DNA from 3 places in the Paenibacillus sp. NRS-1760 genome. Region 1 is predicted to be linked to each of the others. Evidence: a T-box and tRNA genes for the amino acid it is inferred to sense, from the RefSeq annotation. Region 1 holds a T-box; the other regions hold tRNA genes.
The links. A T-box is a leader RNA that pairs with one kind of tRNA and senses whether it is charged. The one in region 1 lies ahead of ACIFSR_RS19315 (alanine--tRNA ligase), so its partner is inferred to be a tRNA-Ala.

Region 1 (6,212 bases):
GACCGTTGTTCCCATTTGTAAATGTGATATTGTAGTGACGAACTTTACCAAAAACAAGTGCAATTTGAAATGTTGTAAATGTATTGGTTATCCCCCCGCCATCAGTAATCTCTTCTTCTAGCTCATTAATGGAATTAAATTGTTTAATGAACATATCCTCATTGTGACCAGTATAATCAAAAATCAAATAATCCCCTGTAATCATTTCTTGTCCAGTTAAGGGAGTCTCTCTATCTCTAAAGTAAAAAACGGATTCGTCAAGATTTAAAGGGTTTCGTAATTCAACATTATCTGTGCCAATAATATCTATTTTTTTGTACAAGTATGTTAGGGTTTGCTTCAATTTTTCTTCTGATAGTTTTGTTTCATTTAGAAATGAGTGAACTGCAATTTGTATCACAATATCACTCAATTTATATAGGTTCATTAATCATTATCCTTTCACGTGAGTTTTTTGTATAACGTCTTTTCCCCAAATTCACCATGTTTAAGGTATTCGTGAATTGATTAAACTAACCTGCCCGTTAGCTTAACGCCCAGCAGAACAGAGGCCGAGTCTTTATTTTATTGTGAAACAAGCCCAACACATGATAAATAGCTCATCGGCAATCGCTATACATTCTTGGCCTTTTTCGGCATTCGGTACATATTCTTGACATTGCACATTGCCAAGAATATGTACCGATATAACAAAAAAACCGCGATTTACGCGGTAATTAATCGGCTCATATTCTTGTCATCCGACAAGTGTCATACACCATATAGCTCGATTTTCGTTCTGTTTTTTTATAAGTTTCCCTTTCTTGCAGTAAAAAAGCAATTCGGATTAAATCCGAATTGCTTTTTCTTTGAATACTGTGCTCCGGTACCGCCAACGGAAAGGCCAAGCGATGTCAAACCCTCTTCGATTGCCGAATTTATCATTCATCATGGATTCCCGGCAACTCATAACGTTGTTACAAATGGCAATCCTAAAACATCAGCTATTGTTCCGCGTTCTGGAAATTTTTATTAATTACTCCTTTAATCCTTCTAACTCCAGCAGCAGAAGATTGTTCTTTTTTAATACTGAACTTTCCTAAGTTTGTTGTATCTTCTACATGAGGTCCTCCACATACTTCTCTACTCCAAACTTTCCCTTCATTATCTTTGATTGTATACACCTTAACGATATCCGGATATTTATCCCAAAAATTCCCTTCAACATTACTTTCTTTCGCTTCAATTTTAGGCAGCTCTGAAATATAGGTAACTGCTTTTGATGAAATCGCATCATTCACATACTTTTCCACCTCAGCTATTTGCTCTGGCGTAAGTTTTTCATCATGGTTGAAGTCAAACCGTAATCGTTCTGAAGTAATATTACTTCCTTGTTGATGAACATGATCACCTAAAACTTCCCTTAAACCAGCAAGTAATAAATGAGATACCGTGTGCAGCGCTGTTGTTTCTGTTGAATGTTCAGCTAATCCACCTTTAAATTTACCCGCAGAAGCAGTTCTGCTCTTTTCAGCATGTTTCTTTGCCGCCTCTATATAAGACGCCTTGTCCTCCATGCTATATCCACTTTCAGTTAGAAACTCTTCCGTCAACTCCAAGGGAAACCCATATGTTTCGTAAAAATAAAAGGCATCTGCACCTGTAACTTTACCCTTATTCTTAAGATGTTTTTGTATTTCAAATTCTCCTTGCTGTAAAGTTCTATAGAAAAGATTTTCTTCCTTATTTACTATTTCGATAACTTTCTTTTTATTACCGATCAAATCTTCATAAGCTGTTGCTTCATCTATATAAACTTCAGACAACTCACCCACAAAACTTCCTTGTATACCTATTTTTTTACCTGCACGAATCGCCCTTCTTAATAACCTTCTTGTTATATACCCTGCATCACTATTAGCTGGCTCCGCACCATCATTAATTAGAAAAGTAGCCGCTCTCACATGATCAAGTATGATTCTAAACGACTTTAAATCGTCAGTATATTGTTTACCACTTAACTCCATCAATTTTTTCTTGGGATTAAGGAAGAAAGCCGTATTATAAATATCCTTGTCACCATTAAGGGCTGTTGCAACCCTTTCTAATCCGCCTCCATAATCAATATTGGGATTTTGCATTTTTACAAATCCTGTGTCTTCTTTTTTGTAACACATAAATACGTTGTTCCCAATTTCTAAAAACCTCTCGCTTACAGAAGCAGGATGATCCAGTGAATCACCTCCTGGTTCAAGATCATAGAACATTTCACTATCAGACCCACCCGGTTCACCAACAGGCATATCCAATGGACTTCCGGCTCGACTCCACCAATTTTCTTTTTCATCGTATAAGAATATTTTTCCACCTCTAGATGCCCCATATTGATAGGGATCATCTTCAATGATAGGTTCTATACCAACTGATTTAAATTTTTCTGACCAGATTTGAATGGCTTCCGTATCTTTCTGTATATTCAAATCATCACTTCCTATAAAAGCACTGATATACAGCCTGCCAGGATCAATTCCTAATTCGATAATATGCCAATTCCAAATGGCATCGATTTGCTTTTTCTTATAGTTATTTTCATTTGCTTTAAACTCCCATCGACCTATCATTTCAAAAAATGTCAGATGCGACGTATCTCCTACTTCATCAATATCCACTGTCCTTAAACACTTCTGAATATTAGCAATCTCATTACCTATCGGATGCTTTTCCCCCAATAAATAAGGAACCATAGGTTGCATTCCACTTCCTGTAAACAAAGTTGAGGGATCATTTTCTGGTAACAAGCTAGAAGAGGGCACTTGGCTAGCCCCTATTCCTTTCATAAAATCAATATATGATTTTCTTAACTCATCTGGTGTCATTTTCACCATGATCAATACCTCCATTTCAATTATTAATTATTCTCAGAAAATTATTTTGCAAATATTCGAACGAGAAGAAATAAAACAAAAAAGCCCTAAGCTGACATATTTCTTGTCAACTTAGGGCGAACTATTATGTCCGTGTTACCACCTAATTTCAGATTTCTCTGCACTCTATCAATACGGGATATCTCCGATATTGTTTCCTGAATAACGGTGGAACTCCGTTGAAGCCTACTAAGATTCCTCTGTTCGGTTCACAGCTCCGAGACTGCTTCACTATTAGATCAATGAAGATTCGCACCAACCATCTTCTCTCTGTGAGATCCCTAATAGCTACTATTTCTCATCATAGCCTTTTCGTTTTAAGTTAAAGCAATGCTATCACACTCAACTTGCTCTGTCAATTAATTCCACTATTTTTCATAAGGTATGAGTCTGTCGATTCTACCATCAGCTTTGGCAATTCGGTTGCTTCGCATCCTCTGACTTTAGCCAAATTATAATTCTCCCCAACCTCAATTTCACGTTTAATAAAGCGTGTATTACTGGGGATTACGGGGCTGTATAGATGTTCTTGTCCCAATACGGCTTTGTATAGAAGTTCTTGACTTGAGCTCACGACAAGAACTTCTATACAAAAAATAAAAAAGCCGCTGTTTAGGAGACTTCAGTTGTATATATGTTCTTGTCGTCCGACATATAGAGTTTAATATGAAGTATAATTTTTGGGAAATAATACACTTGGCTTGATATGATCGAGCATTTGAAGGAGACGCCAGAAGTCGCGCTTCGCCCGCTTTAATGAATGAGAAAGACGCTCAACATCTCTTGGTGATGATGAGCGTCTTCTTTATTCATGCTTTTGGAAATGCTTTCAATAAGACAGTGATCGTTTCGGCGCGTGTTGTCGATGCATTCGGCGCAAATTGATTGCTGCCACGCCCTTTAATCCAGCCTTGCTGCACAGCTGCATCAATGGCTCCGATCGCCCATGCCGGGATTTGCTTGTCATCCGCGAAGCTCGTTCTTGCGCTTGCGTCGTTAGACAGCTTCAATGCTCTCGCGACCATCGTCACCATCTCTGCGCGACTGATCGGCTGATTCGGCATGAACCGTTGATCTGCATAGCCTTGAATGAGTCCGAGCTCTACAGCTTGCGCCACGGCCTCACTCGCCCATATCGGGATCGAGGCTTGATCTACGAACGCCTTCGTACGGCTTTCGCCGCTTAGCTGCATCGCCTTCGCGAGCCATACCGTGAACTCCGCGCGTGTCACGGACTGATCCGGTCTGAATGTTCCGTCCGGATATCCGTTCGTCATTCCTCGCTGCACGGCTGCTTGAATATCATTGGCAGCCGAGTGGCCTGCGATGTCTTTGAAGGCCGGCTTCGGCTCGGTCGACTTACGATTGACGGCAAAGACGGCGAATATACCGACATTACGCGTATCCGCTTGAATCGTACTGCCCGTTACCGTGCCTTTGAGTTCCACCCAACGCGCTGTTGCTTTATCGTATTGGAACACAGATGCTTGTTGATCTTTGCCAAGCTTACTCACATCAAACGTCAAGCTGATCTGAATTTGCTTATCGAAGCCGCCCTTCACATCCTTTGACAATTCGAACACCGGGCTTATTGCATTCGGCTGCAGCGTCAGCAAGTCAGCGGATTTGTCGATTTTCTTCAGATGCAGCATCATCGTTTCTTTCGCTGCGCCTACCGGAACAGAGACGGTGATCTGCTTGCCTAAGCTGACCGTTCCCGCTTCGCCGGCTTTGATCGTCGCTTCGCCTTCCTTCACGCCAGGTCTAGGATTATCAGTGTCGATTGGAGGTTTCGGTTCCGGTTTATCGATAGAATCCTTCAACCTCGCGTTCAGATCGCGCAGCGTATCCACTACTGTCTCGAAATGATACGGGTATCGATCCAACAGGAACATCAATTGTTTGCGAAGCTCCTCGTTCCCTTTGTTCAAATTAATCAATTTCTCGGCAGCATCAATTAATTCTTTGTAGGGTTCCATTAGATCATCGCCGTACACTTCGAACTCATAGATGGAATATCCGTAGTATTCGCCATAGACCGGCATTCGCTCAATTCCTTGGAATTTCACGTATCTGGCCTTCTTCGGAGCGAATTCCACCGTACTCGTCTCTCGTTTATCGCTGGCCGTAAGAATTCGATCGTCTGCCATCACGTTTTTCCATGTTACGTTATCAGTGGAATAGAGAATCTTGAACCGTTTCGCGGCCGTCTCCCATCCGATGACGACCTTGCTAATATTTTGCGTTTTGTCCAAGTCAACGGTGAACCACGAATCGTCTTTGTACGTACTCGCCCAGCGCGTGATCATATTTCCATCGACGGCTTGGCTTGAAGGTACCCATGCCGCCTCTAATCCCGAGGCATCGGTTCCCTGATGCAGCGCATAGTTGTTCACATCGAGCAGCGGAATGAAGCGATTATAGACTTGTAGGTTATCGATTGTTCCTTTAAACGCGTTGGTTGTGCCGCCGATTTTCGCGACAGGCAAGACAAGCGTCTGAATGCGCTGCACTGGCTGCGCCAGCTTCTCGACGTATTCATTCCCGTTCACATAGAGCGAGACGCCATTGCTGTCCCCCGTGATGAGAAGATGAGTCCATTGGCCAGCCGGCACTTTGTAATTGAATGCGCTATCATATCCTTCTTTAGAGAATCCTAATTTACCCTTGGTGCCGTGTTGCTTTAATTTTACCGTTCCCGCAGGCGATTCCATTAATACGGTATCGTCCGGATTGTCCGCATCCGGGTTAATCCACATAGAGACGGTCCAACCAAAGTTTAAGCTGTTGAGCGGTGTATTCAAATAACTAGTACCGCCGTTGAAGTGGGCGCCTTGCCCATATTTTCCTTTGACAAAATCGACGTTATTGCTTCTTGCATTGTATCCGTTACCGGATGCGTCGATGAAATTGTTTTCGAACGAATAATCAAGGACGCTTCCTTCCGTATTTTTGACTTTCACATCATAGGAAAGGTGGGTATTCGGCGCATCGCCCATCTTCGCGGCCGTCTTCACAAAGGTGTCGTAGTCTACATCGCTTCTCGCGCCGTGCCACATTTTCTCGGAAAGGACCTGCATGGCAGGGAGCAAGCGGACATGGGTATCATCCATCGATAGCCCCGCTTCATACGAAATATCGTTCCAAAGTGCGAACATGCCGCCTTTTAATTGCGGATGGCCGAAAGGCAGCGTCGCACCGTACCATTTTACAGGCTCCCATTCCTGATATAAGAGTGACGTATTTAAATAATCGGCATAAAGTCGGGGTACGAGATATAAATAGCTATTATTGATGTTAATGATGTTA
Region 2 (6,212 bases), on a different contig from region 1:
TGGTATTGTAGCTGGCGGTGCTGCCGTTGCCGACTTGCGTGGACAACTGAAGCTGCGAGCTGGTCGGCGAGATCAGCTTGACCCATGCCGTTACTTTGTACTCGCTGCCTTTGTCTACGTTCTTCTCGACGCGGATCGTCGGACCGTGCCAAGAGTCCGCACGGTCTGCTACTTTCATCGCATAAGAACCGTTGTCGGTATGGTTGGCTTCATTCGTAACGGTCAACGTTTCCGTTCCCGCGCGGCCGATAAAGCCGCCATTCGATTGATCCTCGAACGTTACGGTATTGAATGGCACTGCAGGTGTTCTAGCAGGCTCGGCGCCAGGCGTAACGTCTTTGATTACGAATTCGTCCATATAGAAGTCGGCTTTCGCCGTGGCGGTTTCGTCTGAGCCGTAGATGTTCGCTTCGATCCACACTAGGAATTCGGTCGTGTTGGCTGGTACTTCGTAGCCTTTCACCTCGAATGACTTCCAGACGGTGTCCGTAACGACCTGGTTTTGGATAATCCATGGAAAGCTATCCGTACCGCCGGATTTGACTTTCGCGCCTAAGTGGTAGTTATCGGTTCCTTGAGCGGACCGGAGTTTGAATGAGATATCGTATTTATGACCGGATACCAACTTGCTGGTCAAATTAAGCGATACGGCGCTCTTTCTGTCCGAACGGTCCTTATACAGAAGGGATTTCGTTCCCTCGGATGCGTAGTCAGACGATACTACCGCAGTACCGGTGCCGTTCCATCCCAGATCCGTCCAACCGCCGAGCTGACCATCCTCAAAGCTTTGGGACAGGACGAAGAATCCTGGAGGAGGAGCTGCGCTTGTCTGGGTAATGACGATGTCGTCGATCACGAAGCTTGTATTTTTACCGGCGTCTTCGGATTCGAAGTAGAGTTTAATTCCCGTAGCGGCGGTGTTATACGTATAAGTACCGCTCAGTTTCACCCAAGCGCCGTCGGTGACCGTCGTCAACCCAATTACTTCCTTAAACTGGTCGTTGCCGGTTAATCCAGATTGCTCAATCGATGCCTTTAGCTGCGTAGAAGCCGCTCCGGTATCCAGCTTAGCGTAGGCGGAAATTTCGTATTCTGCACCTTTTTCAAGCGTATTCGTCAACGCTAGGCTAGGCCCGTGGTAATTTTGGGCGCGTCCCGTCACGAGAAGCGCGTTCGATCCGGAGTGGGAGACGGCATTCGTTACGGTCGCCGTAGCGCCGTTGCCGGTCCACCCATTTATGCCGTTTTCGAAATTCTCGACAAGAACGGCCGGTTTGACGACTTTCACTTGGAAATCGTCGACGTAGAAGCTAGCGGTTTTACTGCTGCTGCTCTGTAAGTAGACTTGCAGGGCATTGGCGTTCATGTCATATGTATACTCGCCTTTGACTTGTACCCAAGCATCGGCTGTTACCGTTGCCGCGGAGCCTGGATTCAGGTACTCGTTGGCTGCCCCAGTCTGTTGAGCGCCGAATTGGATTGTCTCGGAGCCGGTCGTTCCCTCTTTGAGTTTAACCCATGCGGAAAACTCGTAAACTGATTCCTTGTTCAGTTTGCCGGTGGCGGCGAGGTTAAAACCCGGGCCGTTCCAGTTGTCTGTTCTTCCTTGCACTAAGAGACTGCCAGTTCCGCTCTGAGCGGCATTGGTCGAAGCCGTTACCGTCTCGGTACCGCGCTTAAACCATCCTTGCGTGCCGTTCTCGAAGTCGTTCGAAACGACGATGTTCCCGATCGCTTCCGGTGTGGGAGGCGTAGGTCCGCCGATCGCGGCTGCGAAGGTATTTAAAGTATCGTCTTTCTTAATGAGAATACGTCCCATCGCCAAGGCGTCGTCATCGCCGCTCCAGGCTTTGAAACCGACATTAATTCCGTTCTCCGTTGCGGCTGCTTTTACGTCCGCGTTATAGTTGCCGTAAGGATAGGCAAGAAGGATCGGATCTTTGCCAGTAATTCCTTTCAAGAACGTATTAGCGGATTGGATTTCCGCTGCCGCGGTCGCTTTGGTGATGCTAGTCGTCCATACGGCTTGATCATGCGTCTTTGTATGGTTTTGAAGACTGATGTTCGGGTTGTTTTTCAGCGTGTTCAATTGGCTCAGCGTCATTCCCCAAGAACCGATATTGTCCTGGATGACGAAAGATACCGCTTTCATATTGTACTGCGTCAATACTGGAAGCGCGTTTGTAATAAAATCCGGTGTTGCGTCGTCGAACGTCAGCAGGATCGGTTTCGAAGGAGCGGTTGCCCCGTTCACGATAATGTCGACGTACTGTTCCGCGGATACGGTGGTATAGCCGTTATCGTTCAGATACTTCATTTGTTTTTTGAAGTTGGCTGTGCTGTATTGATAATCTCCGGATGGATTATCGGTGATTACATGGTACAGGATGACAGGTATCGTTGCGCTCGCTGCATTTGCATTTGGAGCATACCAAAATTGCGGCACTAACAGTGCAGCGGCTAACAGTGACAGCAATAGCTGTTTGAAGCGTCTACTCATTTGATGTCCTTCCCCCTATAATGGATTTTGATGTTGCCTAAAGCGCTTTCAATCTTGATGTTGAATGACTTCTCCTTCCCGTATCTTCAATTATAATGAGCGTTTTAATAGGGCGGCACCTAACGAAGTAGAGATTCTACTATAAAAATTAAAGAAGATATTAGATCCGAACTTATGAACCACCAGCTAAATTCAAATAAAAGGATATATCTCATAAATGAACATAATTCAGCAGAGATCTTAGCGTTGTTCAGACACGGAATCGATTGGCTTTCCCAGACGAGCGTATGCCCATGTATTTTTAGGTCATTGTCGATCGCGCTTTGAATTTCCGTGTATGCTTCTAATGGATCCTCTTCACCTTCGCCAACCCCAAGCTCCCTAAGAGCCTCAGTATTAGCGATAAACTGCGGCTGAGTTACTGGTCAGCATGTTAGCTACACCTCTAGTACCACGTCCACTCAGCATGTGTGACGTTACAAAGAACCAAGCATTTGATTTCATTTTAGTAATTATGTAAAATAATTACTGAATTTCAGCATACATACCTAAACTGTTCAAATGTTCTCAGTTAGGGATTTGAAATATCCAAGCACAAAATAAAATAAAAAAAACGGCATCTCTGCCGTTCTGATGATAAGGTATGGTGGAGCTAGACGGAATCGAACCGCCGACTGATCGCTGCCAGCGACCTATTTCCCCCCTAAACTATAGCCCCATATTTAGTTGTTAACTTTTATGGGTGTTAAACTGGTAATGGTGTTCTCCCAACTGAGTTAAACCTAACAAAAATAGCTCATGCAATTTCAGCATGAGCTATTTCAAGTCTATTGTTTTAAAAATATTGTTTAGGTATTATGTTTGCCGTACTAGTTTACTCGTACCAATATTCGGGGATGATCTCCCTTTCCTTTTCCAACAACTCTTTAATAATTAAATCCGCATCATGTATGGAATTCACAAGCGGATCGGTCATCATCGCTCTTCTCAATTTCGTGTAGCTCCGTTCAACAACAGCCTCCGCAGTCAGTTCGTGCGTATCCAGCACCAGCTCCTGCATGCCCCGGATTCCCCTCGGCATTTCACCCATATGAAGCGGTTTGATTCCATCCATGCTTACTTCGCTTAACAACTCAAGGAACGAGTCGTTATTCATGTTGGTCACAGCACCGTTATTGAGCGTATTAATAAAGAACCGCTTGTTCAAATTCCCCACCATGTTTTCGATAATATCCGTAGCGTGATCGGGTCCGAAAGATTTCATATAATCAGCGATAGGATATTTCCCTGAGATGAAGTCATCCACTTGCCGCCACATTTCCTCATGTCGTTTATACCGGTCTTCCGTTTCCCAAATCGATAAAGGCGGGATGACGTCTTTCCTCTTGCCAAGCCCCTGCCAATACCGGACATATTCTTTGGTATGGGCCGTACATGTTGGAATATACCCGAAAATGTTATAAAGTTCATACGTGATTGCATCGTTATAAAGCGCCTTTGCTCCACTATCTCCACCGTTGTTTTCCGTTCCTGCCGACCTCCTTAATGCCTCGGCAATCGGAGCCATAACATTCTTTCCGTCATACTCCGCCTTAAGCAGCCAGGTGAAATGATTGACACCGGCAACGCGGAAATCAAATCTCTGGTCGATCTCCTCATTGAATTCGCTTTGTTCCTGAATGATACCCGCTCGAATCGCGTAGTAAGCTTTCTTGTGCGGCATGTGATGGGAGTCGCAAAGCGCAAAGGATTTAAGATTCGGCGCATATCGGCTTAACGCGATCCCATGGACGGTAGATGGATTGATGTAATTGATTACCCACGCATCGGGACAAAGTTCCTCAATGTCTTTAGCGCATTCCATAATAACTGGCAGCTCTCTCATTGCCCTGAAGATTCCGCCTGGACCGATGGTATCCCCAGAGCACATCCGAATTCCATATTTTAAAGATACCTGGCAATCGATGCCACGGTATTTGACGGTATCCTCAGCAAAGCTGAGAACGACGAAATCCGCTCCCTTCAATACCTGTCTCCTATTCGTCGAGCCTTCCACTTTAAGAGATACATTGTTTTCCTTTGCAACCATTTCGGCGAGCCTTACCATCTTGGATAGTTTTTCTTCGTCAGTATCTACTAAAGAAAGTGTTCCGTTATTCAAATGTTTAGAGTGAACCATTTGCCAGATTGACTGCCGCCCAAAGAAAAGACTCCCAGCCCCAATGATAACTACCTTCGGTTGTGAAACATTCGAATCCATCATGATCAAGTCCTCCTAACTGGTTATAACCTAATTATAGGAGAATGGTTTAAAAGTAGAATATGAGATAGTTTCACCTTCATGTCAAATAGTACGAATATTTGTGATTAACACATCCAGTGATATACTAAATAATATGAGCAATGTCTTCTGGTTGAGGAATATAGAGGGATGCCAATGGATAAGAATATGACGGATATGGGGATTCTCAATGAATTGTCGGAATTGATCTCGCTTCGAATGAAATCCTTCTTTGAGCTTACCCACGACACGAAATGGATTGAACACAAGGCACACACCGACTATGATCTTTGGTTCGTTCAATCGGGAATCGTTACCATTACTATCGATGGTTTTGAACATACAGCAAACCCGGGAGATGTGGTCTTTTTTTACCCAGGGGTTCCCTATATGGCAGCAGCTAGTGATAAGGGGTGCCGGTTTATTTACATTCATTTCGATTTTGAAATCGGCAAACAGCAACGAATTCTAAACGATTTTCAGCTCTCGGGGGTCATACCGCAAGAGCTGATCCGGGAAGAAGCCATTTTGTTCGGCAAAGCCTTTACGCAATCGAATCTATTACGAAGCATACCTGGAAACCGTTTATATTTGAAGGCTTGTCTGACGGCCGTTATTGCCAAAATTATTGAACTCTACGGACTAGGCCAATATACCGGCACATTTCTGAATGGGAGAACGTCAAGAAAAGTACAGAGCAATTTGGACGTGTTGCAGCCAGTGTTCAAATACGTTAATAACAATCTGCACAAATCTATTAAAATAAATGAGCTTGCAGCAGTTGTAGGCATATCAGAAAAATACTTTATCACTTATTTCAAGAAAGCCTTGGGCATTACTCCGGGACAATATATTTACCAGATTAAAATGAACAGGGCGAGAGAATATTTGAACGAAAAGAAATATACGATTCAACAAATTGCTAACCTTCTGGGTTATCCTGATCCGTTTACGTTTTCGAAATCTTTTAAAAAATACTATAACGTTGCACCGTCAAAGTTCGAGTAAAAAGCTGTCAGAGGACATGCCCCTAACAGCTTTTTGTCTCCCGTTTCAGCTCAGGCACGAAAATAACTTGTTTCTCATTGACCCGATAGTGATCGCTGAGGTTCAAGCGTAATTTATATGCATATCATCAATAAATTGATAAGATGGGGATCCTTTATCAGCATCTAACCCTGAAAAACCCACTATAGATCATCCTGCTTATGGAATGATGTACAGCTCTTTTGGTTCAGCCGCCAAAATGTTGAAATTATTCCTTACGAGATCAATTTTATTATGTCATCATTACATTAAGCCTCAACAAATATATATTTTGCTCTTCTCAATCTTCAGCTGTACCCGATCCACAATATCGTCCGCTTCAGTACCTAGGATATCGATCAACGTGATCTCTTTGCCTTCCTTATCCGTACAGCGAAACGTCCT
Region 3 (6,212 bases), on a different contig from region 1:
AGCCGCTTGAGCCAGCCTTTACGCTTGAAGCGCTTCGCGGAAAACTCGAGAAACGCGCGACTAAGATTAAGCCGCTATTGCTTAATCAAGAGCATATTGTCGGTTTGGGCAACATCTATGTAGACGAAGCTTTATTTCAAGCACGCATACATCCGGAGCGAACACCTAACACATTGAAGCCGGCCGAATGGAAGCGACTTTATGAAGCGATACGCACGACACTGGGAAATGCGGTTGAAGCAGGCGGTTCGTCCATTAAATCGTACGTTAATGGACAAGGCGAGATGGGAATGTTTCAGCATCAGCTGCTTGTATACGGCAAGAAGGATGAGCCTTGTCCAACCTGTTCAAGACCGATCCATAAATTTGTCGTTGGCGGCCGAGGTACGCATATTTGCAATAAATGCCAGACACTGCAAGCAACAGCAAAATAATACGAATCGCAGCAAATGTTAACCAGCATGCACAGTCAAATACTCCCCGCATATGATAAGTGTGTTACGAACAATAGGCGGATGTCTACTTACAGCTTCTTGTAAGCCGGATCGCCGCTGTGCGGGGAGGGACTAAAACATTGTTCGCGCATGTAGTTTCACTATTAGTTCTTGCTATTGCTGTTAGCGTAGACGGTTTTGGTGTTGGCGTTACTTACGGTTTGCGAAGAATCCGCATACCGATCGTGTCAATACTGATTATTGCTTGCTGCTCTGGTATTATTATTTATTTGTCCATGCAGGTTGGCGGATTGATAACCACGTTCCTGTCTGAATTCGTTGCGCGTCTCATTGGCGCATGTGTCCTCATGCTGATTGGTGTCTGGGCGCTATTGCAGCTTAGACGAAACAAACAGCAGCAGGATGATGTGAGGCATGAGCACGTAGAAACCGCAGTACAAGAAAGTGCTGCTTCGGCAGAAGCTGGTGCAAAAACACATGCCGGAGAGATCGCGAGTGCTGCGCTTGTCGTTATGGTAGAGCTGAAGCGTCTAGGGCTCGTTATTCAGATTTTGCGCACGCCACAGTCGGCTGACGTCGATAAATCAGGCACCATCTCTGCATCGGAGGCCGTCATGCTTGGCTTTGCATTATCACTTGATGCATTTGGAGCAGGACTTGGGGCTGCGTTGATCGGATTGCCTTCCTTACTTACGGCTTTAACCATAGCGGCGGCGAGTGCGCTTTTTCTTGTAGGCGGCATCCGTTTTGGCTTTCGTTTCTCCGCTTGGAAAGGCATGCAGACATTAGCTATGCTGCCAGGCATATTATTAATCATAATCGGAATCATGAAGCTGTTATAATTTGAGGTGAAAAGGATGATAATCGGATTAACCGGCGGTATTGCCAGCGGCAAAAGCACAATCGCAAACATGCTCGTCGAACGCGGTGCGCTGCTGGTCGATGCCGATCAAGTCGCAAGGGAGGTTGTACTTCCCGGGGAACCAGCATTAGAGGCAATCGCCTCTACGTTTGGACAAGCTGTCCTTGAAACGGACGGTTCTCTTAACCGCAAAGCTCTCGGCGAAATTGTGTTTCGCGATAAACAATCACTAGCAAAGCTTGAATCCATAACCCATCCAGCTATACGGGCGCGGATGCAGCAAACCATACATACTTACGCAGAGCAGTATCCAGAACGATTAGTAGTAGCTGACGTGCCGCTGCTATACGAGACGAAGCAGGAGAATCTGTACGAAGGTATTTTGGTCGTATATGTACCCGCTGAGCTTCAGAAAAAACGCTTAATGGAACGAAACCAATTGCCTGAAGAAGAAGCAAGCCGGCGCATCGCATTGCAAATGGATATTGAGCAAAAGAGACTGAAAGCGGATTGGGTCATCGATAACAGCGGATCGCTGGAGGAGACGCAGCGTCAGCTGGATGAATTTTGGAAAAGTAAGTGTTTGCCATGAGGGTATTCCAAAAGAAAAGGGTGCTGCTTGTCCTACTGCTTGGTTTATTGACGATTTTATTTCTCAAATCAGATTGGCTTGCGGAGTGGATGTATCCGGTTCATTACAAAGAAGACATTCGTGCAAGTGCTTCTAACTATGGCGTTGAGTCGCATTTAGTGGCTGCTATTATTCGCAGTGAAAGCAATTTTCAGACAGGCAAGGAATCGAAGAAAGGTGCACTGGGCTTAATGCAAATTATGCCTGATACGGCTGCATGGGTCGTTCAAAAGGCAGGATTTCAAGCCGTAACGGATGACATGCTTATGAATCGTGCGGACGTTAGCATTGAGGTTGGCGCGTGGTATTTAAGATCTCTTAGTCAACAATTTGATCAAAATAAGATAGCTGCAATTGCTGCATACAACGCAGGTCCAGGAAATGTTCGCAAGTGGCTTGACTCGGGGACTTGGGATGGAACGATCGAATCGGTTAAAGAAATTCCGTTTGGAGAAACTAGACACTATGTGCAGCGAGTCATTTACTATTATAATAAGTATAAGGACTTATATCCGAGTCTTTAATGGATGATCCTTAACGATAACGAAAATAAATGAAGCCTTGGAGGCTCGTCTCTTCATGGACGAGCCCTGCCAAAGCTTCGGTTATTCATACAACTTTTAATGAATCATTATTTGTATTGACCAGCAAGGGATTGCTCGGCAATTTGCACTAGGCGACGGGTAATGTATCCCCCGATGGAGCCTGCGTCTTTTGTAGCCATGTTGCCGTAGTATCCGTCTTGCGGAATTGCGATGCCTAGCTCTTGAGCAACTTCATATTTCATTTGGTCAAGGGCAGCTGTCGCTTGTGGCACTACCAATTGGTTACTGCTGCGGGATGCGCTCATGTATGTTCACCTCCTTGCGGTTGGTAAAAGTATTATGTGCAAAAATCTGAACTTCATTACAGGAATTACATGGAAATTAAAATTTTTTTTCGAAGAGTCCATTTTTGAGGCTCAAGCGACTAAGAAAGGAGGCAATACGCATCATGAAATGCCCATACTGCGACTATGCCGGAACGAAAGTATTAGATTCAAGGCCCGCCAACGAAAACAAATCCATTCGTCGCCGCCGTGAATGCGAAAAGTGCAGCCGCCGCTTCACGACATTCGAAATGATTGAAGAGACGCCTCTGATCGTCATCAAAAAAGATGGCAGCCGTGAAGAGTTCAGCCGTGACAAAATATTGCGGGGTCTTATCCGCGCCTGCGAGAAGCGTCCGGTTCCTGTGGAGCGCCTAGAGGTAATCGTATCCGAGGTTGAGAAGGAGCTGCGCACAACGGCACATGCCGAGGTTGATAGCAGCGATATTGGTGGAATCGTTATGAACGAGCTTTATCCTGTAGATGAGGTAGCTTATGTCAGGTTCGCATCTGTTTATCGCCAATTCAAGGACATCGATATGTTCATGAAGGAGCTCAATAATTTGCTGTCCAAACACCCGCTCAATGGTATGATAGATAAAGATTGACAGTTTTGACGACCCTATGCTAAGATCAATCTTGTCGTCATTTGGGGCCTTAGCTCAGCTGGGAGTCCACTTATGGTTGGTTACACTACCATAAAGAACTGCATAAGAATGATCACGGGGAATTAGCTCAGTCTGGGAGAGCGCTTCGCTGGCAGCGAAGAGGTCAGGGGTTCGAGCCCCCTATTCTCCACCAACACTTTAAACTTAAACGGCAGAGATGCCGTTTTTTTTTTTTTGTATTGATTTGATTTTGTTGCAACACACCAGACATGTGGAATGATTGATGGTACGAAAATGAAAGAATGAAAAGTGACAGATTCAGTACTGTTATTGCCTCGACACATGTGAAGAATTCAGCATAGTGGAGGCGATGAGAGTTCAAATCCCCTCGCCTCCACCAATACCATCAGAGAAGACACTGTGTTAGGTGTCTTTTTTGCGTTGTGTAGAGACGAGACACGGGATCGCTTTTGTCAGGGGTTCAGTCCGTGCCTTATTTACTGAATCTGCTTGACAACATCATAGAATAATATGTTATTCTTTAAAAGAAAGATTTATAGACAGGCAGTCGGTCGGTTTGTTGAGGAGATGTAAAGATGAGAGTTGTAAAAGAAGCTCAGGAACGCAGGAACGAAATCATTGACGCAGCTGATGAGCTTTTCGGCCAGAAGGGCTTTGACGGCACAAGTACAAACGATATTCTCGAAAAGGTCGGCATTGCGCGAGGAACATTATATCATCACTTTAAGTCGAAGGTGGATATTATGGACGCGCTGATTGAGCGGTATAGTGTCCGTCTTTTAGGCACGGCGCAGGAAATTGCAACAGACAATAGCATACCTGTAGTCGAGCGCATTATTCGCGTTGTTATGGCACTGAACTTAAGCGGCGGAAGCAGCAAGGAAATTATGGAGCATATTCACAAGTCGCAGAACGCGCTTATGCATCAGAAAATAGAAAAGGTCATTATCAATGGCGTTACGCCGATACTGACGGGAATCATCCACGAGGGCATCCAGCAGGGACTGTTCCACACGCCATACCCGTATGAATGCATGGAAATGGTCGTGATTTATGCGAATACCGTTTTTGATGATGATATGGTTCAAATGACGAACGAGGAGCGTGCTTCACGCATACAAGCCTTTGTTTTTAATGTAGAAAGGCTGCTTGGTGTCAAAAGCGGAGGCCTTATAGATGTAATGCAGATGTTTGACGGTGGATAGAGGAAGCGACGAATAAATCTGGAAAATCCCTAGGGAAATAATACAGAGGTGACTTATGTTTAGCAGAATAATCCGCAATGACATTTTTAAGAGCAAAGCGATAACGGTGACAACAATGGTATTTGTCGCTGCCTCAGCTATGCTTGTTTCACTCGCGGCGATACTCGTTGTCAATCTCTCTGGCGCGCTGGATACGCTAATGACACAAGCTAAAACTCCACATTTTATGCAGATGCATTCGGGTGAGATTGATACTGCGAGGCTTACGGCTTTTGCGGAACAAAACAGCAGCGTCGATGAATTTCAAGTGGCGGAATTTCTGAACATTGACGGAGCGGAGATTATATTGGGCGATAATTCGCTTGCGAACAGCGTTCAGGACAACGGTTTAAGCGTACAGAGCGGAAAATTCGATTATCTTCTAGATCTGGACGGGAACGTCATCAACGTATCTGACGGTGAGATTTATGTTCCGGTAAGCTATTTGAAGGATAACACTGCAAAGATTAGTGACAAGGCCGTAATAAGTGGAAAAGAATTTACCGTTAAGGGATTTCTCCGCGATTCGACAATGAATTCTTCGCTTTCCGCATCAAAGCGATTTCTTGTAAGCAGCAATGACTATGCGGAAATAAAAAGCCTTGGAAACATAGAGTATCTGATTGAATTCAGATTAAAGGATATGTCGGCGTTAGGCGCATTTGAAACGGCATATGCCTCCGCAGGACTTGAAATGAACGGGCCAACGGTTACATATTCGCTTTTTAAAATGATGAATGCCATTTCCGACGGGATGATGATTGGGGTTATCCTTCTGGTAAGCCTGCTTGTCGTGGTCGTCGCATTCATGTGCATACGCTTTACGCTCCTTGCAAAAATCGAAGACGATTATCGCGAGATTGGTGTTATGAAAGCTATAGGGCTGCGTGTCTCGGACATCAAGAAGATTTATCTAGCGAAATACATGGCAATTGCGGCGGCAGGCTCTATTCTCGGTTTTGTTCTTTCATTTGTTTTCAAAGGCATGCTTCTTGAAAATATACGGCTTTATATGGGGGAAAGTAAAAATTCTTCTTTTGCCGTGGTTTTAGGAATTATCGGTATATTGTTAGTATTCCTTGCCATTATGGCCTATGTTAACGGAGTGCTGAAACGCTTTCGGAAAATTTCAGCCGCGGAAGCCATACGCTTTGGCACTTCCCAGGACAAAAACAGGGGTGCTAAGCGTTTTACCCTGAGCGGAAGCAGACTGTTTAACACGACGAATATTTTTCTCGGTATCAAAGATGTTCTCTCAAGGAAAAGACTATACGCCACAATGCTAGCTGTGCTGGTGATTTCGGCATTTATCATGATTGTTCCGCAGAACCTGTACAACACGATTTCCTCAAAAAGCTTCATCAGTTATATGGGGATTGGAAACTACGATCTGCGCATACAGACCAACAATATCGATAATATCTCTGGAAAAGTCACTGAAATCGTTGAGACGATGAAAAGCGATCAAGCCATATCAAAGGTTGGCGTTCTTACAACAAAAACATTCAAGGCAAAAACGGAAA

Region 2: it encodes a tRNA-Ala, which carries the amino acid that the T-box ahead of ACIFSR_RS19315 (alanine--tRNA ligase) is inferred to sense. The anticodon was not compared.
Region 3: it encodes a tRNA-Ala, which carries the amino acid that the T-box ahead of ACIFSR_RS19315 (alanine--tRNA ligase) is inferred to sense. The anticodon was not compared.

What each region holds. Positions count from the first base shown of each region.
Region 1 is NZ_JBITPK010000013.1:812,027-818,238, forward strand. It holds gene ACIFSR_RS19310 (hypothetical protein) at 1-427, opposite strand, end outside; gene ACIFSR_RS19315 (alanine--tRNA ligase) at 984-2,864, opposite strand; T-box leader at 2,974-3,217, opposite strand; gene ACIFSR_RS19320 (discoidin domain-containing protein) at 3,713-6,212, opposite strand, start outside.
Region 2 is NZ_JBITPK010000021.1:600,951-607,162, forward strand. It holds gene ACIFSR_RS30640 (endo-1,4-beta-xylanase) at 1-2,500, opposite strand, end outside; tRNA gene ACIFSR_RS30645 (tRNA-Ala) at 3,145-3,218, opposite strand; gene ACIFSR_RS30650 (glycoside hydrolase family 4) at 3,375-4,763, opposite strand; gene ACIFSR_RS30655 (AraC family transcriptional regulator) at 4,938-5,789, shown strand.
Region 3 is NZ_JBITPK010000020.1:160,620-166,831, forward strand. It holds gene mutM (DNA-formamidopyrimidine glycosylase) at 1-434, shown strand, start outside; gene ACIFSR_RS27620 (MntP/YtaF family protein) at 575-1,297, shown strand; gene coaE (dephospho-CoA kinase) at 1,313-1,909, shown strand; gene ACIFSR_RS27630 (lytic transglycosylase domain-containing protein) at 1,906-2,472, shown strand; gene ACIFSR_RS27635 (alpha/beta-type small acid-soluble spore protein) at 2,580-2,798, opposite strand; gene nrdR (transcriptional regulator NrdR) at 2,942-3,424, shown strand; tRNA gene ACIFSR_RS27645 (tRNA-Ala) at 3,541-3,617, shown strand; gene ACIFSR_RS27650 (TetR/AcrR family transcriptional regulator) at 4,021-4,650, shown strand; gene ACIFSR_RS27655 (FtsX-like permease family protein) at 4,706-6,212, shown strand, end outside.